DNA from 4 places in the Mixta hanseatica genome. Region 1 is predicted to be linked to each of the others. Evidence: predicted binding sites of a transcription regulator. Region 1 holds the regulator's gene; each other region holds the start of a gene.
What was found. The regulator LexA, encoded in region 1, represses DNA repair genes until DNA is damaged. The targets are predictions, from matches to a motif close to TNCTGTATGTACATACAGNA.

Region 1 (4,708 bases):
TCGTTCACCGCTGGCGTCAGCCATTGCGGACGCTGCGCCACGATCGGATCGATCGAATCACGCCACTCCGGCACTTGCTTGTTCAGGTAGTTAACCAGCGGCAGCGGCTCGCCAAAGTTTACGTAGCCCTGACCAAGGTTGCGCAGCTTGCTCAGGCCACGCAGCATTTGCATAAAGCCTTCTTTCTCTTTAGCCGCGCCGCGCAGCTCTTTCGCGTAGGTGCCTACTTCCATCACGTGTTCATAGCCGATATAAACCGGCACCACAGTAATCGGACGGTTGCCGCCGCGCAGCATCGCCTGAATCGTCATCGCCAGCGTACCGGTTTTCGGATCGAGCAGACGACCGGTGCGTGATCGCCCGCCTTCAACAAAATATTCAACCGAGTATCCACGGCTGAACAGCTCGCCGAGATATTCGCGGAATACCGTAGAGTAAAGCTTGTTGCCCTTAAAGGTACGGCGAATAAAGAACGCGCCGAGACGACGGAAAATCGGTCCGGCCGGCCAGAAGTTAAGGTTGATGCCCGCCGCGATATGCGGCGGCACCAGACCCTGATGATAAAGTACGTAGGAGAGCAGCAGGTAATCCATATGGCTGCGATGGCAGGGCACGTAAACCAGCCCGTGGCCATCCAGCGCCAACTGACGAATGCGTTCGCCGCCGCTGACGTTAATGCCCTGATAGATTTTGCTCCATGTCCAGCCGATCACGCGGTCGGTAAGACGAATCATCTCATAGGAAAAATCTGCGGCGATCTCTTCCATCAGCTCGATGGCGTTCTGCTGCGCTTTCTCCTGAGAGATTTTCTTGCTGCGCGCCTCGTCTTCTACCGCTTTGGCGATCGCTTTCGACTGCAGCAGTTTATTAAACAGATCGTGGCGCACCGGCAGACGCGGGCCTACCGCGGCCAGACGCTGACGGGCAAAATGAATACGCGCCACACGCGCCAGCTTCTGCGCAATGGTTTTATCCGTGCCGTGCTCCGTCGCCATACGACGCAGAGAAACCATCGGCGAGAAACGCACAAAGCTATCGCGCCCCAGCCACAGTACGGCAAAAAACTTCTGTACGCCGTTCAGTTCGCGTAGATGAGGGGTTTGTTCGCCCTGCACCTCACGCCCCGGCGCACGGCCGAACATCACCGAAACCGGTACCATCTGTACATCGAGATCGGGGTTGTTACGGTGCAAATCGAGGTAGTCGTGGAACAGCTTCACGGATTCCTGATTCGGCACGAAATAGGGGAAAACGCGCGGCCCGTCATGAATAAAGACGTGACGCGGCAGCAGGGCGCCGTCTATCTCCAGCGGCTCCAGTGGATCGGGCAGATCGTGCAGACGGCACTGGGTGCGCAGCGCAAGGAGATCGGCCTTTGAATCATAAGGCAATACATACATAATGGGGCGCGAGGTATCGAGTCCCAGTTCCGCTACCGGATCGCCCGGAATCGCCTTACTCTTAACTAAAAATGTAAGTGGTAAATTCAGTAACTTATAATAAAGTTTACGCCAACCTGACATAGACAACATGAAGCCTCTTGTTAGCAAAGCGCCGCAAGCATACCAGAAAGCGCATTGAAGATCTGTGGTGTTGCATTTAGTGCTGCACCCTGACATTGACGTTAAACATTGCAAAGGGTTCCCTGTAGATGGCAAATAACGTAACGGGCCTGATCCGCATCATTAAAGCAGCCGGATATTCGTGGAAAGGCCTGCGGGCAGCCTGGCAACATGAAGCGGCATTTCGCCAGGAAGCGATACTGACGCTGGCAGCGGTGATTATCGCCTGCTGGCTTGACGTCGATGCCATAACGCGCGTTTTGCTTATTGGCTCCGTGTTTCTCATTATTATCGTCGAGATCCTTAACAGCGCTATCGAAGCGGTGGTGGACCGCATCGGCAGCGAGTTTCATCCGCTGGCCGGCCGTGCCAAAGATATGGGTTCTGCGGCGGTGCTGCTCAGCATCATACTGGCCCTTTTTGTTTGGGTAACCCTGTTATGGCCTTATTTACGATAAAGTTTCCATAATAGATAAAGAGTTGTTTTTTACACAGCTTCCGGTTTCCATTCCACTAATACCTGTATATACTCACAGCGACTGTATAAACAACCAGGGGGCGGGATGAAAACCTTAACGGCTCGGCAGCAGCAGGTTTATGACCTGATTCGCGATCACATTAATCAGACAGGTATGCCGCCAACGCGCGCGGAAATCGCCGCCCAGTTAGGCTTTCGCTCCCCTAACGCCGCAGAGGAACACCTGAAAGCCCTGGCGCGTAAAGGCGTCATTGAAATGGTGTCCGGCGCTTCACGCGGTATCCGCCTGATGGCGGAAGAAGAAAACGGTCTGCCGTTGATTGGTCGTGTCGCCGCCGGCGAACCGTTGCTGGCGCAGGAGCATATTGAAAGCCGTTTCCAGGTCGACCCTAACCTGTTCAAACCCCACGCTGACTTTCTGCTGCGCGTTAGCGGTATGTCGATGAAAGATATCGGCATTGTAGATGGCGACCTGCTGGCGGTGCATAAAACGCAGGATGTGCGTAACGGCCAGGTGGTCGTAGCACGCATTGATGATGAAGTCACTGTTAAACGCCTGAAGCGTCAGGGCAATACCGTGCAGCTGCTGCCGGAAAACCATGATTTCCAGCCGATTGTCGTCGATCTGCAGCAGCAGACGCTGACTATCGAAGGTCTGGCCGTTGGCGTTATTCGTAACGGCGACTGGCTGTAATGACTCTGTGGCGGCCTGCTGGCCGCCGCTCGCTTCCCCTTTAGCTTTTGTTCCGGCGATAACCGCTGTGGCCTGTCGCCATATTTTTTCTGCGGATTGCCATGCACTTCTTCTCTGCGACCGATAAACACCTCTGGCGGCTGGCGCTGCCTATGATCCTCTCAAACATTACCGTACCGCTGCTGGGCCTGGTAGATACTGCCGTTATTGGCCATCTTGATAGCCCTGTCTATCTTGGCGGCGTAGCCGTAGGCACCACCGCGACCAGCTTTCTTTTTATGCTGCTGCTTTTCTTGCGCATGAGCACTACCGGGCTGACCGCACAGGCGTTCGGCGCGGGAGATAAACCAGCGCTGGCTCGCGCGTTGATGCAACCTTTAGCGATTGCGGTTATCGCCGGTATCGCCTTTATTCTGTTGCGGGGGCCGTTAAGCGCTTTGGCTGCGCAGGTTGTCGGCGGCAGTCCGGCAGTGCTGGAGCAGGCGCAGCGTTTTATTGCTATACGCTGGCTCAGCGCGCCTGCCTCGCTGGCTAATCTGGTCATCCTCGGCTGGCTGTTGGGCGTGCAGTATGCGCGGGCGCCGGTTATCCTGCTGATTGTCGGTAATCTGGTCAATATCCTGCTCGATTTATGGTTTGTTATTGGCCTTGGCTGGGGCGTGACTGGCGCGGCGGCGGCGACCGCCATCGCTGGGACGGTTTCGTTGCTGGTGGGGCTGGTTTTAGTCTGGCATGTGCTGCGCCTGCGGCAGATCAGCTTTGCGCACCTTAAAGAGGGATTGAAGGGCGATGTGCGGCGGTTGCTGCGTTTAAACCGCGATATCATGCTACGTTCGCTGCTGTTGCAGCTGTGCTTTGCCTCGATCACGATTTTAGGGGCGCGCATGGGCAGCGAGATTGTGGCGGTAAATGCCGTGCTGCTGATGTTTCTTACCTTTACCGCCTATGCGCTGGATGGCTTTGCCTATGCGGTTGAGGCGGTTTCGGGCGAAGCCTTCGGCGCACGCGATAACAGCAAGCTACGGCGTGTATGGCTTGCCGCCTGCCGCCAGGCGGGGCTGGTCGCGCTGCTGTTTGCCTTAGGATATGCGCAGTGGGGAAGGGAGATTGTCGCTATGTTGACCTCTTTGCCGCAGCTGCAGGCGCTGGCGAATCACTACCTGCCGTGGCAGATGCTGTTACCCGTGGTGGGCGTTTGGTGTTATTTACTGGATGGCATGTTTATTGGCGCCACGCGCGGACGTGAAATGCGCAACAGTATGGCATTGGCGGCGCTGGGCTTCGGCCTGACGTTATTAACCGTGCCGCTATTGGGCAATCACGGGCTATGGCTGGCTATCAGCGTTTTCTTACTGCTGCGTGGATTGACACTGGGATGGGTATGGCATCGTTATCAGCGGCGTGGCGATTGGTTCACGCTTTGACACATTTTATACGGCTACGCTTATTCACTGAATTCGCTGGTTTTTCAGCATAGCCGACACTTTTTACGCCGCTTTATTAGTTCATATCTCTATGTTTTTAAGCAAAACCACCGGTTTCTACTATTATTAAAAGTGTAAGACACAGGGAAACAGCGTTCTTACGGTAACGCAATTTCGCTGTTAGCCAAAAGCTGTTAACACCTAAGGTAGAGGACAAAATTATGAACAGAGACGAAGCCGGCGGTAACTGGAAACAGTTTAAAGGTAAAATGAAGGAAAAATGGGGCAAGCTGACCGATGACGATATGACCGTCATTGAAGGTAAACGCGATCAGCTGGTCGGTAAAATTCAGGAACGCTACGGCTATGCCAAAGATGAAGCGGAAAAAGAAGTGAGCGATTGGGAAACGAATAACCGCGATTATCGCTGGTAAGCGCATTTTCAGGGTAAGGCTCCTGCCCAGGCACAAGGAACGTGCCGCTCATTTATTTCTCCCGCCTGACTTTTTTCCCCGATTCGCTATCGCCCACGTTTTTTATCCATGATGCT
Region 2 (4,708 bases), 420 kb from region 1:
TATCTGGTTAGCGCTCAATGATGGAAGAGACCTCATCACCATTAATCTGCATTTCATTACCGGCCTGATCGGTATATTTGACCAGCCCCGTTTCCTTATCAATTTCCGGCTTGCCGTCGGTCATAATCATATGACCATCTTTAGTGGACATGACGTAATTGCTGCTGCAGCCGCTTAACAGCAGCATCAAACCGATAGCAGCCACGTGGGTTATCCGTTTCATTGCCTGTGTTCTCCTGGATGGTAATTTCAACTACACAGTGTAGTAATAAAATATTTGCTGCCCAGGATTAATCGCAGGAATCTGAAAAAAAGGTCGGAAAGGAAATATCCGGCCGCAGCCGGATATTTACCAGGGGAAACTACTGAGCGGATTTCTTGCCGCGCAGCAGATTAAGGCTCTCTACCGCCATGGAGAAGAACATCGCGAAATAGATATAGCCTTTCGGCACGTGGATATTGAAGCTTTCCAGAATCAGCGTAAAGCCGACCAGAATCAGGAATGCGAGCGCCAGCATTTTCACTGATGGATGACGATCGACAAACTCCCCGATGCCTTTCGCCGCGAACATCATCACGCCAACCGCAATCACCACCGCCGCCATCATAATGAACAGGTGATCGGACAGCCCTACTGCGGTAATCACCGAGTCGAGACTGAAAATAATATCCAGTACCATGATCTGCACAATGGCGCCGAAAAAGGAGTGAACGTTAGTTTTATGCTCCTCATCATTGCCCTCAATGCTCTCGTGGATCTCCATACTCGATTTCCACAGCAGGAACAGGCCGCCGCCGAGCAAAATAAGATCGCGTGCGGAAAAAGGGTGATCCAGCAGGGTAAACAGCGGGTTGGTGAGTTTAATGACCCACGCGATAGAGGCCAGCAGCCCTAAACGCATTAGCATTGCGCCCATCAAACCAAGGCGACGAGCGCTATTTTGTTGATGTTTAGGCAGTTTTGCCACAACCAGGGAGAGAAAAATAATATTATCGATGCCCAACACGATTTCCAGTATGGTCAGCGTGCCGAGGGCCAGCCAGGCATTGGGATCTGCAATCCAGTCAAACATTGTAACATTGCATCCTAAACGAAAGTTAAACGGTGATTATACGCATCGCCTCCCGCACTGGAAAAGGTTAAAGCAAAAAATGACGCGCCAGCAGCGGGGCGGTAAAGCTCTTCTTCAGATAAAAACCGCGCGGCAGCGTCATGATCGGCTGGCCATGCTCGCCGATGCCTTCCGTTAACGCCTTGCTGTTGGCCGCTTTAGGGCGGATCTGCAACACTTCGCCGTGACGGGCCGTGATGCGCTCCACCTGGCCCAGAACGATCATATCCATCAGCTCTTCCCAGTCGCGCTGCAGTTGCTCTTCTTCCTGCGGCGTAGGGCTCCACAGCAGTGGTGCGCCAACGCGTCGCGTCGCCAGGGGAAGCGCGCGATCGCCTTCTACCGGGATCCACAACACCCGCGCCAGCTTATGACGTACGTGGCTATTCTCCCAGGTGACGCCGCTATTGCCGGTCAGCGGCGCAACGCAAACAAAGGTGGTTTCCAGCGGGCGGCCCTGCGCATCAACCGGGATGGTTTTTAGCTCCACGCCAAGGTGGGCAAAATCACGCTCGGGTTTGCTGCCAGCGCTGGCGCCCAGATGCATCTCCAGCAGCATGCCTACCCAGCCTTTATCACGTCGTAAATCCGCAGGCGTGGCGATGCCGGCCTGCAACGCCAGTTCGCCCAGCGAATAGCCTGCCAGCGCCTGCGCGCGTGCCAGTAATGTCGCCTCATCAGGGGGCGGCGGAGTGAGAAAACGCGGCTCCATATGTCTCTCATTCATTGCTCAAAAAATGAACACCCACAGTCGGCAGGTGAGTTGCGCTCTGACGTACATAACAACCGGGGAATAATAGCATGATAAATCATAGGATTTTATTTGGCCGCGCAGCGGATGGGCAGAATCGCCCTGACGTTTTACCCACATTGTCACCGACAATGAACAGGATCTTACACCCAGTTATCCACAGAAACATGGGATAACTCGACTTTTTCTCCCATACTGTTTCCATTTACAGCCTTGACGGCGCCCTTTTTTGCTGGGTGCGACCATTTTGTGCATAACTTTATCGCATATTCTGTGGATAAAATCAGCGGTGTGCGATCTTTCGCCAGTAAAGGATCTTTGCAGGTATAAACAGTGCGATCAACGGCCAAATAGCCGCTAATAACGGGCGTAATTCTTTTCAAATAAAGGGGTTATGAATTTATGAGCGGCGCTGGATTAGTATGGATTTTGCCGCTTTTCCCACGTGGTTACCATGTTCTGCACAAAGCTATCCACAGAAAAAGTGAATAAAATTGCCCTTTTTGCCTGCTCGCTGTTTATAACTATGATGAACTCTGTGAGTTATCCCCCTGTTATGCGTTATTCACAGCCGCAAGCAGTGGTTTACCGCCTGTAAGGAGTATGAAACAATCAGACTATCTGAATTTCAGTTTGAGGTAGTCCCGTGATCGACGATGATGGCTACCGCCCAAATGTTGGTATTGTAATCTGTAACAGACAGGGACAGGTATTGTGGGCCCGGCGTTTCGGACAGCATTCCTGGCAGTTTCCTCAGGGTGGGATCAATCCTGGCGAAACGGCGGAACAGGCCATGTACCGCGAACTCTTTGAAGAAGTCGGCTTGCACCGTAAAGATGTGCGCCTGCTCGCCTCTACCCGAAACTGGTTACGTTATAAGTTGCCGAAACGTTTGGTGCGTTGGGACACGAAGCCGGTATGTATCGGCCAGAAACAGAAGTGGTTTCTTCTGCAGTTGATGTGCAATGACGCGGATATCAACATGCAAACCAGCAGCACGCCGGAATTTGACGGCTGGCGCTGGGTCAGCTTTTGGTATCCGGTTCGTCAGGTTGTCTCCTTTAAGCGCGACGTTTACCGCCGCGTGATGAAAGAGTTTGCCGCTGTGGTCATGCCATTGCAGGAGAGTGCAACGCAGCGCAATACGCCTGCTTATCGACGGAAGAGAGGTTAAGCCACGCTGATGATGCTGACTCAGTTGCGTGAGATTGTAGAGAAAGTGGCGGGCGCACCGCGCCTTGAAGAAGCGCTTGAGATCCTGGTGAACGAAATCTGTTTCGCCATGGAGACGGAAGTTTGCTCCATTTATCTCGCCGATCACGATCGTCGTTGCTATTACCTGATGGCGACGCGCGGACTGAAAAAGCCGCGCGGTAAGATCGTCACGCTGGCATTTGATCAAGGCATCGTCGGGCTGGTTGGTCGGCTGGCGGAACCGATCAACCTGGCGGATGCGCAAAGCCATCCCAGTTTTAAATATATTCCTTCGGTTAAAGAAGAGCGTTTCCGCTCTTTTCTCGGCGTGCCGATTATTACCCGACGTCAGCTGCTGGGCGTGCTGGTGGTGCAGCAGCGCGAGCATCGTCAGTTTGATGAAAGCGAAGAGTCTTTCCTGGTCACGCTCGCCACCCAACTGGCCACGCTGATCACCCAGTCTCAGGTTAGCCAGCTGTTTGGCCACTTCCGGCAAAAACGCGTGCGTGCGCTGGCAGCGGCGCCGGGCGTGGCGGTCGCGCCTGGCTGGGTCGATACCACGCAGCCTTCGCTGGAGCATGTTTTCGCCGCCTCGACGCTGGATGTTGGGCGCGAGCGGGAACGGTTGTCGCAGGCGATGAGCGAGGCAAGCAACGAATTTCGCCGTTTTAGCAAACGCTTCAGCGCCAGCGTGCAGAAAGAGAGCGCGGCGATCTTCGATCTTTACTCCCACCTGTTAACCGACGCCCGCCTTAAACAGGATCTGTTTGCCGAGATTGACGGCGGATCGGTAGCGGAATGGGCGGTGAAAAAGGTGATCGAGAAATTCGCCGCGCAGTTCGCCAGCCTGCAGGATACTTATTTGCGCGAGCGCGCCGGCGATCTGCGCGTGCTGGGCCAGCGACTGCTGTTTCATCTTGACGATACGCTGCAGGGCACCAACACCTGGCCGGAACGGTTTGTGCTGGTGGCGGATGAGCTAACGGCGACCACGCTGGCGGAGCTGCCGCAAGAGCGGCTGGCAGGCGTAGTCGTGCGCGACGGCGCGGCCAACTCGCATGCGGCGATCCTGGTGCGGGCGATGGGTATTCCAACGGTGATGGGCGCGGATATTCTGCCTGAACTGCTTAATAAGCGCTTGCTGATCGTGGATGGTTATCGCGGCGAATTGCTGATCGATCCGGAGCCGGTGCTGATTCAGGAATATCAGCAGCTGGTCAGCGAAGAAAATGAACTGAGCCGGCTGGCCGAGGATGACGTTGAGCAGATCGCCAGGTTAAAAAGCGGCGAGCGCGTTCAGGTGATGCTGAACGCCGGTTTGAGCGCTGAGCATGAGCAGGCGATGGATAACTGGGTGGATGGCATAGGCCTCTACCGTACCGAAATCCCGTTTATGCTGCAAAACGGCTTCCCTTCGGAAGAGGAGCAGGTCGCGCAGTACCAGGGCATGCTACAGCTGTTTCTGAACAAGCCGGTGACCCTGCGTACGCTGGATATCGGCGCGGACAAACAGCTGCCCTATATGCCCATCAGCGAAGAGAACCCCTGTCTGGGCTGGCGCGGCATCCGCCTGACGCTTGACCAGCCGGAGATTTTTCTGGTGCAGGTGCGCGCGATGCTGCGCGCCAACGCCGCCAGCGGCAATCTCAGC
Region 3 (4,708 bases), 1.9 Mb from region 1:
CAGTTCCTGTGGCTGCGCCCCCGCGCCGTCGATCAGGTTAATCGCCGGACAGCGCAGCGGATTGGCGTAAACCTCTCCTTCCGTGCCGTTCAGCAACAGCGCTTTGCCGCCCTGCGCGCTGAAGAATTTGGCGACGCGCGGAATATATTCAGGGTGAGAAACGCTGGCAAAACGCAGCGCCGCCGCCTCGTCAAAAGGCGTGATCAGCTTGGCCAGTGTATGGGCGCTGTTGCGTACGCCCATGCGCCAGCGCAGCCCCAGCTGTTTTGCCAGCGGCGCGCAAAGATGGTCTACGGTGATAAACACCGGTTCGCCCCGATCCAGCTTCGCCTGAGCACATTGCGCATCGTTAACCGCCGCAATGCCCAGCGCCTGAAACACCGTCTCGCTGGTGACGCGCGTCGCGTCTTCGCTGACGCCATGCACCACTACTGGAAAACCCAGACGCGAGAGCAGCAACGCCAGCAGCGGCGTCAGATTGCCCTGACGGCGCGCGCCGTTATAGCTGGGAATAACGATCGGCAGCGGCTGGCCCGCAGGCGGCGTCAGCCGCAGCACGCGCTCCTGCACGGCGCGGTAGAAGCCAGCCATCTCCGCCTCACCTTCTCCTTTGATGCGCATCGCGATCAGCAGCGTACCCAGCTCCAGATCCGGCACCTCATCATTAAGCATGGCGCGATAGAGCTGATACGCGGTCTCTTCATCCAGATCGCGCGCATGATTTTTACCACGGCCTACTTCTTTAATCAGTTTGTTGTACTGCAACATTTAACGCTTTTCCTTTTTTCGACGCCGCGCCGCCGGAGCGGGCTTGCTGCTGCTCACCGGCGCTATCGCCCCTTCGGGCATCGGCGGCTGCTCTATGGGAAAAACCGGCAGGGCTTTTAACAGGCGCGCACCGTATGCTTTGGTGATCAACCGCCGATCGTAAATCACAATTTCTCCAAAGCACTGATGGCTGCGGATCAATCGTCCCACCTGCTGGATCAGGCTAAATGAGGCGCTGGGCAGACTTTGCACCTCAAACGGGTAGCGCTTCAGGCTCTTCAGCCACTCCCCTTCGGTCAAAATTACCGGACTGTCCACCGGTGGAAAAGCAATTTTATGAATATGTACCTGAGAAAGCAGCTCGCCTTTTAAATCCAGCCCTTCGGCAAAAGATTGCAGCCCCACCAGCACGCTCGCCTCGCCCTGCTCTACCCGCTTGCGGTGCAGCTCCACCAGCCGGTAACGCGGCTGATCGCCCTGCACCAGCAGCATCAGCCGCAAATCGCTCAGATGCGTTAAAAACTGTTGCATGGCGCGATTGCTGGCAAACAGCACCAGCATCCCTTTGTGCTGGCCCGCTTTCACCTGATGGCGGAAGAAATGGGCCATCTCGGCGATATGCTGCGCTTCATTAGCCATCAGCGGCTCATAGCGCATCTGCGGAATGATCAGTTTGCCCTGCTCAACGTGATTAAACGGCGAGCCGAGCGCCACAAAGCGATCGCCGACCTTTTCGCTGAGGCCGGAAAGCTCCTGCAGACGGTTAAAGCTGTTCAGCGACTGCAGAGTCGCCGAAGTCAGCACCACGTGCGGCACTTTGCGCCACAGCAGCTTTTCCAGCTGTTCGCTTACGCGAATGCCGGCGCAGTGGAAAAACAGATGCGGCTGGCCTTCACGCAGCTCGCGGCTGACCCATTTCGACACCGGCGCGCCGGAGGCCTGCTCCATCGCCGCCAGCCGCCATAGCTTGCTGATGCCTTCAAACCAGCCGAAAGCGCGGTTCATCTGCAGCATAGTGCGATGCAGACGCACCACATCGTACTGCCCGCTTTTTTCGCTGAGATCGTTCAACAACCCTTCCGCCAGTCCGCGTAATCCATCGCTCAGCTTAAAGAGACGCGCGCACAGGGTTTGCATCTCTTCCGGCAGCTGGCCCATCTCAAAACGGTACTCGCCTTCCTGCGGCTCCGGCGGCAGCCATAGCGCCAGGATGCGCGTCAGGCTGGCCAGATGTTCACGCCATTCATCGCAGTGCGCTTTTAGCCGTTCGGGATTGGCCAGCGGCGGCGGCGATTTCGGCCGAAACTGCGCCATACAGGTTTCCACCAGGCGTACAAACAGATCGAGCTGCAGGCTGGTCCAGCCAACGGTAATATCGGCGCTGGTTTCCAATGCATCGCGCGCCACCTCTGGCAAATGATGGCCTTCATCTAATACCAGCAGCAGATGCTTCGCCGGCGGCAGCACCGATTCGCTTTCCAGCGCCGCCATCACCAGCGCATGGTTAGCCACTACCACGTCCGCCTGCTCGATCTCTCGCCGGGCGACAAAAAAGGGACATTCGCGATACCAATGGCAGTTTCGCGCCAGACAGTTGGCCTTATCGGTGCTTAAGCGTTGCCATAACGTATCGTCGATCGCCTCTTCACAATGATCGCGCAGGCCGTCCCACTGATGTCGATCCAGCGCTTTCTCCAGCTTCGTGCAGAGCTTGCGCTCATCTTTGTTCGCTACCAGATTGTCATCAAGAAACAACAGCAGATCGCCCTGCTTTTCGCTGTCGGTCGCCAGCGCATTCAGGTTACGCGGGCAGACATAGCGCCCGCGCCCAAAGGCGGCGGTAAATTTCAGCTCGGGAATAATTTTTTGTAGCAGCGGCAGATCCTTACTGAAGATCTGATCCTGTAGCGCGACGTTTGCGGTGCTGATGATCAGCGGTTTCTCTTCGGCACGGCCAACGGCAATGCCGGGAATAAGATAGGAAAGGGTTTTACCCACGCCGGTCGGCGCTTCTATCGCCAGATGACGTCCGTCGTCACCGGCCAGGGTTTTCGCCACTTCGGCAATCATCTGCCGCTGCGGCGCGCGTGGAATAAAATCGGGAACCTGCTGCTGCAGCGCTTTATACCATTCGCCAATCTGCGCTTTTAACGCTGCGGTTAATGCCATCTTGCTCTCTTCCTGCGTTGATAACCTGTATTTTTACACAGTATGAAGCTGACGTCAGCCGCTTATCGGCAAATTTGGAACCGCGTTTCCGGCAGGCTGCGCCCGCAGCGCTGGGCGTAACCTGCTGTGGCGTACGGCCAGCCTCAGGCCAGCCGCTTATACATCACCGTGGTGGCATCCATCACTCCTTCCGTGGACTGGGCGTAATAAGGGATGGCTCCGGCGATTTCCCAGCCCAGCGACAGATAAAGCAGGCTGGCGATATCGCCGCTGCGGGTATCCAGCACCATTAAACTGCGCCCCTCCTGCTTAACCCGCTGCTCGGCCAGCGCCATCAGCTGACGCGCAATGCCCTGCCGCCGCGCCGCGGGATGCACCAGCAGCTTGCTGATTTCAGCACGATGCCGCCCGTTGGGCATCATATTCCATAGCACCATCACCGTAGCGACAATGCGCTGTTCCTGCCGCGCCACCAGCAGCACCCGATCGCCACGCTCCAGGCCATCAAAAGTATCCTGCCAGAAATTTCTCATTATTTGTCGATCGCCAGGATCGATAAATCCTACGCTGGCGCCTGCGCTGACGCAGCCCTGTAGCACGTCGGTCAGCGCTTCCAGCTCGCTCAGCGCCTGTTGCCGATTAACAGCCTGATATTCAATCATTATTGCTCCATGAGTAAATACTCTGCGCCTGCGGCGCAAAAGGATCACAAACAGCACACGGACCTCTGAGATTTACCGGCTTTGCGGCCTGGATCAAGTTGTACAACTAAAAAAATCATGTACAAGTTAACTCAGCTCCGCTAAGGTTAACGCAGATAATGTATCTTAAATGCAAGTTGAGGCAGTCAATGGCCCTGTACAGCATCGGCGATGTCGCCGAACGCTGTGGTATTAACCCTGTAACGTTACGCGCATGGCAGCGTCGCTATGGGCTGCTTAAGCCACAGCGCACCGAAGGCGGGCACCGACAGTTTGATGACGAAGATGTTCAGCGTATCGAAGAGATTAAGCGCTGGATAGAGAGCGGTGTGCCGGTGGGCAAAGTGAAAGCTCTGCTGGAAGGCGATAACGTAGATACCCACGATGGCTGGGTTGCGTTACAGGAAGAGGTGATGTCCGTGCTGCGGCACGTACGGCCGGCAAAACTGCGGGCGAAAATCGCTAACCTCGGCCGCGAGAACCCCGTCGATGCGCTTATCGATCACGTTTTTGTGCCGGTTCGCCAGCGGCTGGGCCTTGATCAAAATACCGCAAAAGCAATGTGCAGTCTGCTGGACGGCGCCCTGATCGATTACGTCGCCTTTTGTCTGACCGGCTCGCGTAAAAAAGCGGGCAAAGATGCGCTGCTGATTGGTTGGGGAGTGGAAGATCGCACCCGCATCTGGCTGGAAGCCTGGCGTCTTTGTCAGCAGGGCTGGCGTGTCGATGTGCTGGCGGAGCCGCTGGATCATCCGAGGCCAGAGCTGTTTCCAGGCCAGAAAATATTTGTCTGGACCGGTAAGAAACTGACCCGCCGGCAAATGGAGCAGTTTGCTCACTGGCATGAGCAGGGCTTCTCAATCAGCCTGCACGGACCGAGTTAAAAAGAGCGCAAATTGCCTAGTCGCCAGGAGCGGATCGGGTTATGATCCGCTCTCTTGTGTTATCGTTACAGGCAGTATTATGAACTGGCAAAAATTTTTGGTTGGCACTCTGTTTTTCATTATGGCGGTCGGCGGCACCGGCGGTCTGATGCTGGTGGGCTATACCATTATTTTACATTCCCGCTA
Region 4 (4,708 bases), 1.4 Mb from region 1:
GTATCGGGAATCGCGCCCGCATCGGAACCCGCTTCCGGGCTGGTCAACGCAAAGCAGGGGATCTCAAGGCCCTGCGCCAGGCGCGGCAGATAATGTTTTTTCTGTTCGTCGGTGCCGTAGTGCTGCAATAGCTCTCCGGGACCGAGCGAGTTAGGTACGCCAACGGTGATTGCCAGAATACCGGAAACGCCCGCCAGCTTTTGCAGCACGCGTGACTGCGCGTAGGCTGAAAACTCCAGACCGCCATATTCCTTTTTGATGATCATAGCGAAGAAACGATGCTCTTTCAGGTAAGCCCACAGCTCCGGGGGTAAATCGGCCATTTCGTGGGTGATCTGAAAATCATTGGCCATGCGGCAGGCTTCTTCTACCGGGCCGTCCAGAAAGGCCTGTTCTTCTGCCGTCAGGCGCGGTTGCGGGTAATTGTGCAGCTTTTGCCAGTCAGGATTACCGCGAAACAGATCGCCTTCCCACCAGGTAGTACCGGCGTCAATTGCCTCTTTCTCGGTGCGTGACATTGGCGGCATCACTTTACGAAAGGTGCGCAGCATCGGGGCGGAGACCATCGAACGACGCATCGACGGCAGGTTTAACGGCAGAAGAATCAGGGCCAGCGGAAGCAGCAGCCAGGGCGTCCAGAGATCGAACAAGGCCATAGCCGCCGTCCACAACAGCAGAATTGCGCTACTGGCGGGAAGCGAAACGCGGTGCCAAAAAAGCGCGCCGACCAAGGCCAGCGTCGCGACAATGCTAAGAACCATCATAATGAACCGCTCCGTAACAAGTAAGAGGTCTGACCTGTTGGTCTGGATACAGGTTTAAAGCAGTTATGGTTATTTAGCAATCAGGCAACAAAATAATTACAACCTGGCTCACATTCCATGCGCATCATTAGTCAACGCGCCGATATCGTCGTGGCGCCGTTGGTCGATTGATCTTTTTCTCGCCAGGCGCGCATAAATCTTCAGCGCCCGCGCCGTGCCAGCCATAGCGGGCGCCTCAGCGGTTTTATGTTGCTAACCGTGCCGCAGCTTTACCGGGTAACGCTTTGCGACCCGTTGTCATTTCGGTAAACTTGCGCGGACTCTTTCTCCTCAAAGGACCTCCCTATGTACCAGGATATTATTCGTTCAGAACTTAACGAAGCAGCGGATACGCTAAATAAATTCCTGAGCGAAGATGCCAATATTCATGCGATTCAGCGTGCTGCCGTGCTACTTGCCGACAGCTTTAAAGCGGGCGGCAAAGTGCTTTCCTGCGGCAATGGCGGTTCGCATTGCGATGCGATGCATTTTGCGGAAGAGCTGACCGGCCGCTATCGCGAAAACCGTCCGGGCTATCCGGCAATTGCCATCTCTGACGTTAGCCATCTTTCCTGCGTCAGTAATGACTTTGGCTACGACTATGTCTTTTCACGCTATGTTGAGGCGGTAGGTCGTGCGGGCGACGTGCTGCTGGGCATCTCAACGTCAGGCAACTCAGCCAATATCATTAAGGCGATTGACGCGGCGCGCGCGCAGGGCATGAAAGTGATTACCCTTACCGGCAAAGACGGCGGCAAAATGGCGGGCAGCGCGGATATCGAAATTCGTGTGCCGCACTTCGGCTATGCCGATCGCATTCAGGAAATCCACATCAAAGTGATTCATATCCTGATGCTATTGATCGAAAAAGAGATGGAAAAGAAGTAACGGCATAGCTGCCGTTAATCCTGCCGCGTCAGCCCCGGCGCGGCTTGTTGTTGTCTGACAGGGCGTTCTGCGCGCTGTTAACAAATACGTTCTCCCGCTGCTACTCTGCGCCTGATTCGTTATAATCGTAACAAAATCGCGCCGGAGGCCCGTCTATGTGTGAACTGCTCGGTATGAGCGCTAATGTCCCAACTGATATTTGCTTTAGCTTTACCGGACTGGTGCAGCGCGGCGGCGGCACCGGGCCGCATAAAGATGGCTGGGGCATCACTTTTTATGAAAATAAGGGCTGCCGTACCTTTAAAGATCCGCAGCCCAGCTATAACTCGCCTATTGCGCGCCTGGTACAGGAGTATCCGATTAAGTCCTGTTCGGTGGTGGCGCATATTCGTCAGGCGAATCGTGGTCAGGTATCGCTGGAGAATACTCATCCCTTTACTCGCGAGCTGTGGGGACGTAACTGGACCTATGCGCATAACGGCCAGCTAAGCGGCTATCGCCAGCTGGAAACCGGGAATTTTCGTCCGGTCGGCGAGACGGACAGTGAAAAGGCGTTCTGCTGGCTGCTGCATAAGCTGGCGACGCGCTATCCGCGTACGCCAGGGAACTGGCCTGCGGTATTTCGCTATATCGCTGAACTGGCGGCGGAGCTGCGGCAGAAAGGCGTATTTAATATGCTGCTGTCGGACGGGCGCTATCTGATGGCCTATTGCTCGACCAATCTGTTCTGGATTACACGCCGCGCGCCGTTCGGCAAGGCGAAACTGCTGGATCAGGATGTGGAGATCGACTTTCAAAAGCAGACCACGCCAAACGACGTGGTCACGGTGATTGCTACTCAGCCGCTAACCGGCAATGAAACCTGGCATCGCATTCTGCCAGGCGAATGGCAATTATTTTGCCTTGGAGAGCGCCAGGAATGACTGCGAAGCGGCGGGCGTGCCGCTGACCGGCGAACCGTTCAGCACATACCTGCCGTTGTTAACCATCACCGTCGGCGGCTGGCGATGCTCAACAAACCAGGCGTAGCCCGGCTGCAATTCTTTCCAGAAGTTAGCGTAGTAAGAGTTACGGTGACGCTGCATATTGCTTTCAGTCATGCGGAACGGGTAGATGCTTACTTCCACTTCCGGCTGACCGTTGCGCAAAGCGGCGTTAACGTAGCTGAAGATCTCATCCATATAGGCGTTGGTCATGGCGTAACAGCCAACGGAGACGCAGGCGCCGTGGATCATCAAATATTTCCCGTCATAACCCTGCTGGCGATCGTACTGGTTAGGAAAACCAATATTGATGGCGCGGTAAAAACGGCTGTCCGGCTTAAGCTGGCTCTGTTTTACGCTGTAAAAGCCCTCCGGGCTTTTGAAATCGCCCTGCCGACGCTTTGGCCCCAGTCCGCCGGAAAAATTACAGATGCGATAGCTGTCGAGCAGTCGGAACTCATTGCCGATCTTGCCGTACAGTTCCAGCGTGCGCTCTTCTTTAAAAATCTGAATATAAACCGGCGTACCTAATAACTGCTTCTTTAACTCTTTGCTGACCGGTGCCAGTGGCTGTACTGGCTCAGGCGCGCTTGCCATGCTGAGGGCTGGCAGAAGAATCATCGCAAACAAAAGTGCGATTTTGCCCATTCTTTTTCCCTTGATGATGAGGGGGTTAAACTGCAACGCCTTGCGGCGTCTGTGACATGCATAATCGGATAATTCCGCTATCGCTGCGCAACATTATCACTGTCTATTTTTTTATCAAGATGCCCGCTAAGAAATAGCTGTTATTCCAGAGCCGGCCCGCAATTTAGCGGGTCGTCGTTACACCATATTCACCGCGCTACGCCATTGAATTCGCTCAGCTTGGCTGTATACTTATCCAGTGCTGGCGGAGGGGGTTATGCGCAAAATCATTCATGTCGATATGGACTGCTTTTACGCGGCGGTGGAAATGCGTGATAACCCCAGCCTGCGTGATATTCCACTGGCAATTGGCGGCAACCGGACGCAGCGCGGCGTGATCAGCACCGCGAACTATCCGGCCCGTAAATATGGCGTGCGTAGCGCGATGTCCACCGCCATGGCGCTGAAGCTTTGCCCGCATTTAACGCTGCTGCCGGGCCGCTTTGATGCTTATAAAGAGGCCTCTGCGCATATTCGCGAGATCTTTTCCCGCTATACCGCGCGTATTGAGCCGCTGTCGCTGGATGAAGCCTATCTTGATGTCAGCGACAGTCCGCACTGTCACGGCTCGGCAACGCTGATGGCGCGTGAAATCCGTCAGACCATCGCCCGCGAACTGGATCTTACCGCATCGGCGGGCGTCGCGCCCATCAAGTTTCTTGCCAAGATCGCCTCCGACCTGAATAAGCCGAATGGCCAGTATGTGATCACCCCCGAAGAGGTGTCGCAGTTTTTGCTGACGCTGCCGCTGGCGAAAATCCCTGGGGTGGGCAAAGTCACCGCAAAGAAGCTGGAAGATTTAGGGCTGCGTACCTGTGCCGACGTGCAGAATAGCGATCTGGCGATGCTGCTGAAGCGCTTTGGTAAATTTGGCCGGGTGATTTGGGAGCGTAGCCACGGTATTGATGAGCGGGAAGTGATTACCGATCGTGAGCGTAAATCGCTCGGCGTAGAGCGTACCCTGTCGGAAGATATTCATCACTGGGAGCAGTGTCTGGAGATTATCGATTTTCTCTATGAGGAGCTGGAGCGGCGGCTAACAAAAATCAAGCCGGATCGCCATATTGCGCGTCAGGGCGTTAAGCTTAAATTCAGTGACTTTCAGCAGACCACGCAAGAGCATGTCTGGCCGGTATTGAATAAACAAGATTTGATCGCGGTAGCGAAAGAGGCGTGGGAAGAGCGCCGCGCCGGACGCGGCGTCAGGCTGGTGGGGCTGCACGTGACGCTGCTTAATCCCCAGTTGGAACGGCAACTGCTGCTGGGTCTGTAGAGCGGTTAAGAACAACGAATTTTTAAAATGTGAGATTAGTCATTTATTTGCCTGACTAAACAATGAAAATACAT

Region 2: a site for LexA is predicted at 2,057-2,076, ahead of mutH (DNA mismatch repair endonuclease MutH). Genes of this name have one in related genera too.
Region 3: a site for LexA is predicted at 2,961-2,980, ahead of dinG (ATP-dependent DNA helicase DinG). Genes of this name have one in related genera too.
Region 4: a site for LexA is predicted at 3,544-3,563, ahead of dinB (DNA polymerase IV). Genes of this name have one in related genera too.

What each region holds. Positions count from the first base shown of each region.
Region 1 covers NZ_CP082904.1:3,910,116-3,914,823, reverse strand. The annotation lists gene plsB (glycerol-3-phosphate 1-O-acyltransferase PlsB) at 1-1,523, opposite strand, end outside; gene K6958_RS18580 (diacylglycerol kinase) at 1,652-2,020, shown strand; gene lexA (transcriptional repressor LexA) at 2,126-2,734, shown strand; gene dinF (MATE family efflux transporter DinF) at 2,836-4,158, shown strand; gene K6958_RS18565 (CsbD family protein) at 4,380-4,592, shown strand; gene zur (zinc uptake transcriptional repressor Zur) at 4,679-4,708, opposite strand, start outside.
Region 2 covers NZ_CP082904.1:3,489,439-3,494,146, reverse strand. The annotation lists gene K6958_RS16640 (YgdI/YgdR family lipoprotein) at 8-223, opposite strand; gene K6958_RS16635 (TerC family protein) at 363-1,073, opposite strand; gene mutH (DNA mismatch repair endonuclease MutH) at 1,141-1,824, opposite strand; gene rppH (RNA pyrophosphohydrolase) at 2,510-3,037, shown strand; gene ptsP (phosphoenolpyruvate--protein phosphotransferase) at 3,050-4,708, shown strand, end outside.
Region 3 covers NZ_CP082904.1:1,510,016-1,514,723, reverse strand. The annotation lists gene ybiB (DNA-binding protein YbiB) at 1-765, opposite strand, end outside; gene dinG (ATP-dependent DNA helicase DinG) at 769-2,937, opposite strand; gene K6958_RS07330 (GNAT family N-acetyltransferase) at 3,081-3,599, opposite strand; gene K6958_RS07325 (MerR family transcriptional regulator) at 3,788-4,522, shown strand; gene K6958_RS21360 (hypothetical protein) at 4,602-4,708, shown strand, end outside; gene K6958_RS07320 (ABC transporter permease) at 4,690-4,708, opposite strand, start outside.
Region 4 covers NZ_CP082904.1:1,027,241-1,031,948, forward strand. The annotation lists gene fadE (acyl-CoA dehydrogenase FadE) at 1-764, opposite strand, end outside; gene lpcA (D-sedoheptulose 7-phosphate isomerase) at 1,110-1,691, shown strand; gene K6958_RS04805 (class II glutamine amidotransferase) at 1,847-2,614, shown strand; gene dpaA (peptidoglycan meso-diaminopimelic acid protein amidase) at 2,585-3,322, opposite strand; gene dinB (DNA polymerase IV) at 3,579-4,634, shown strand.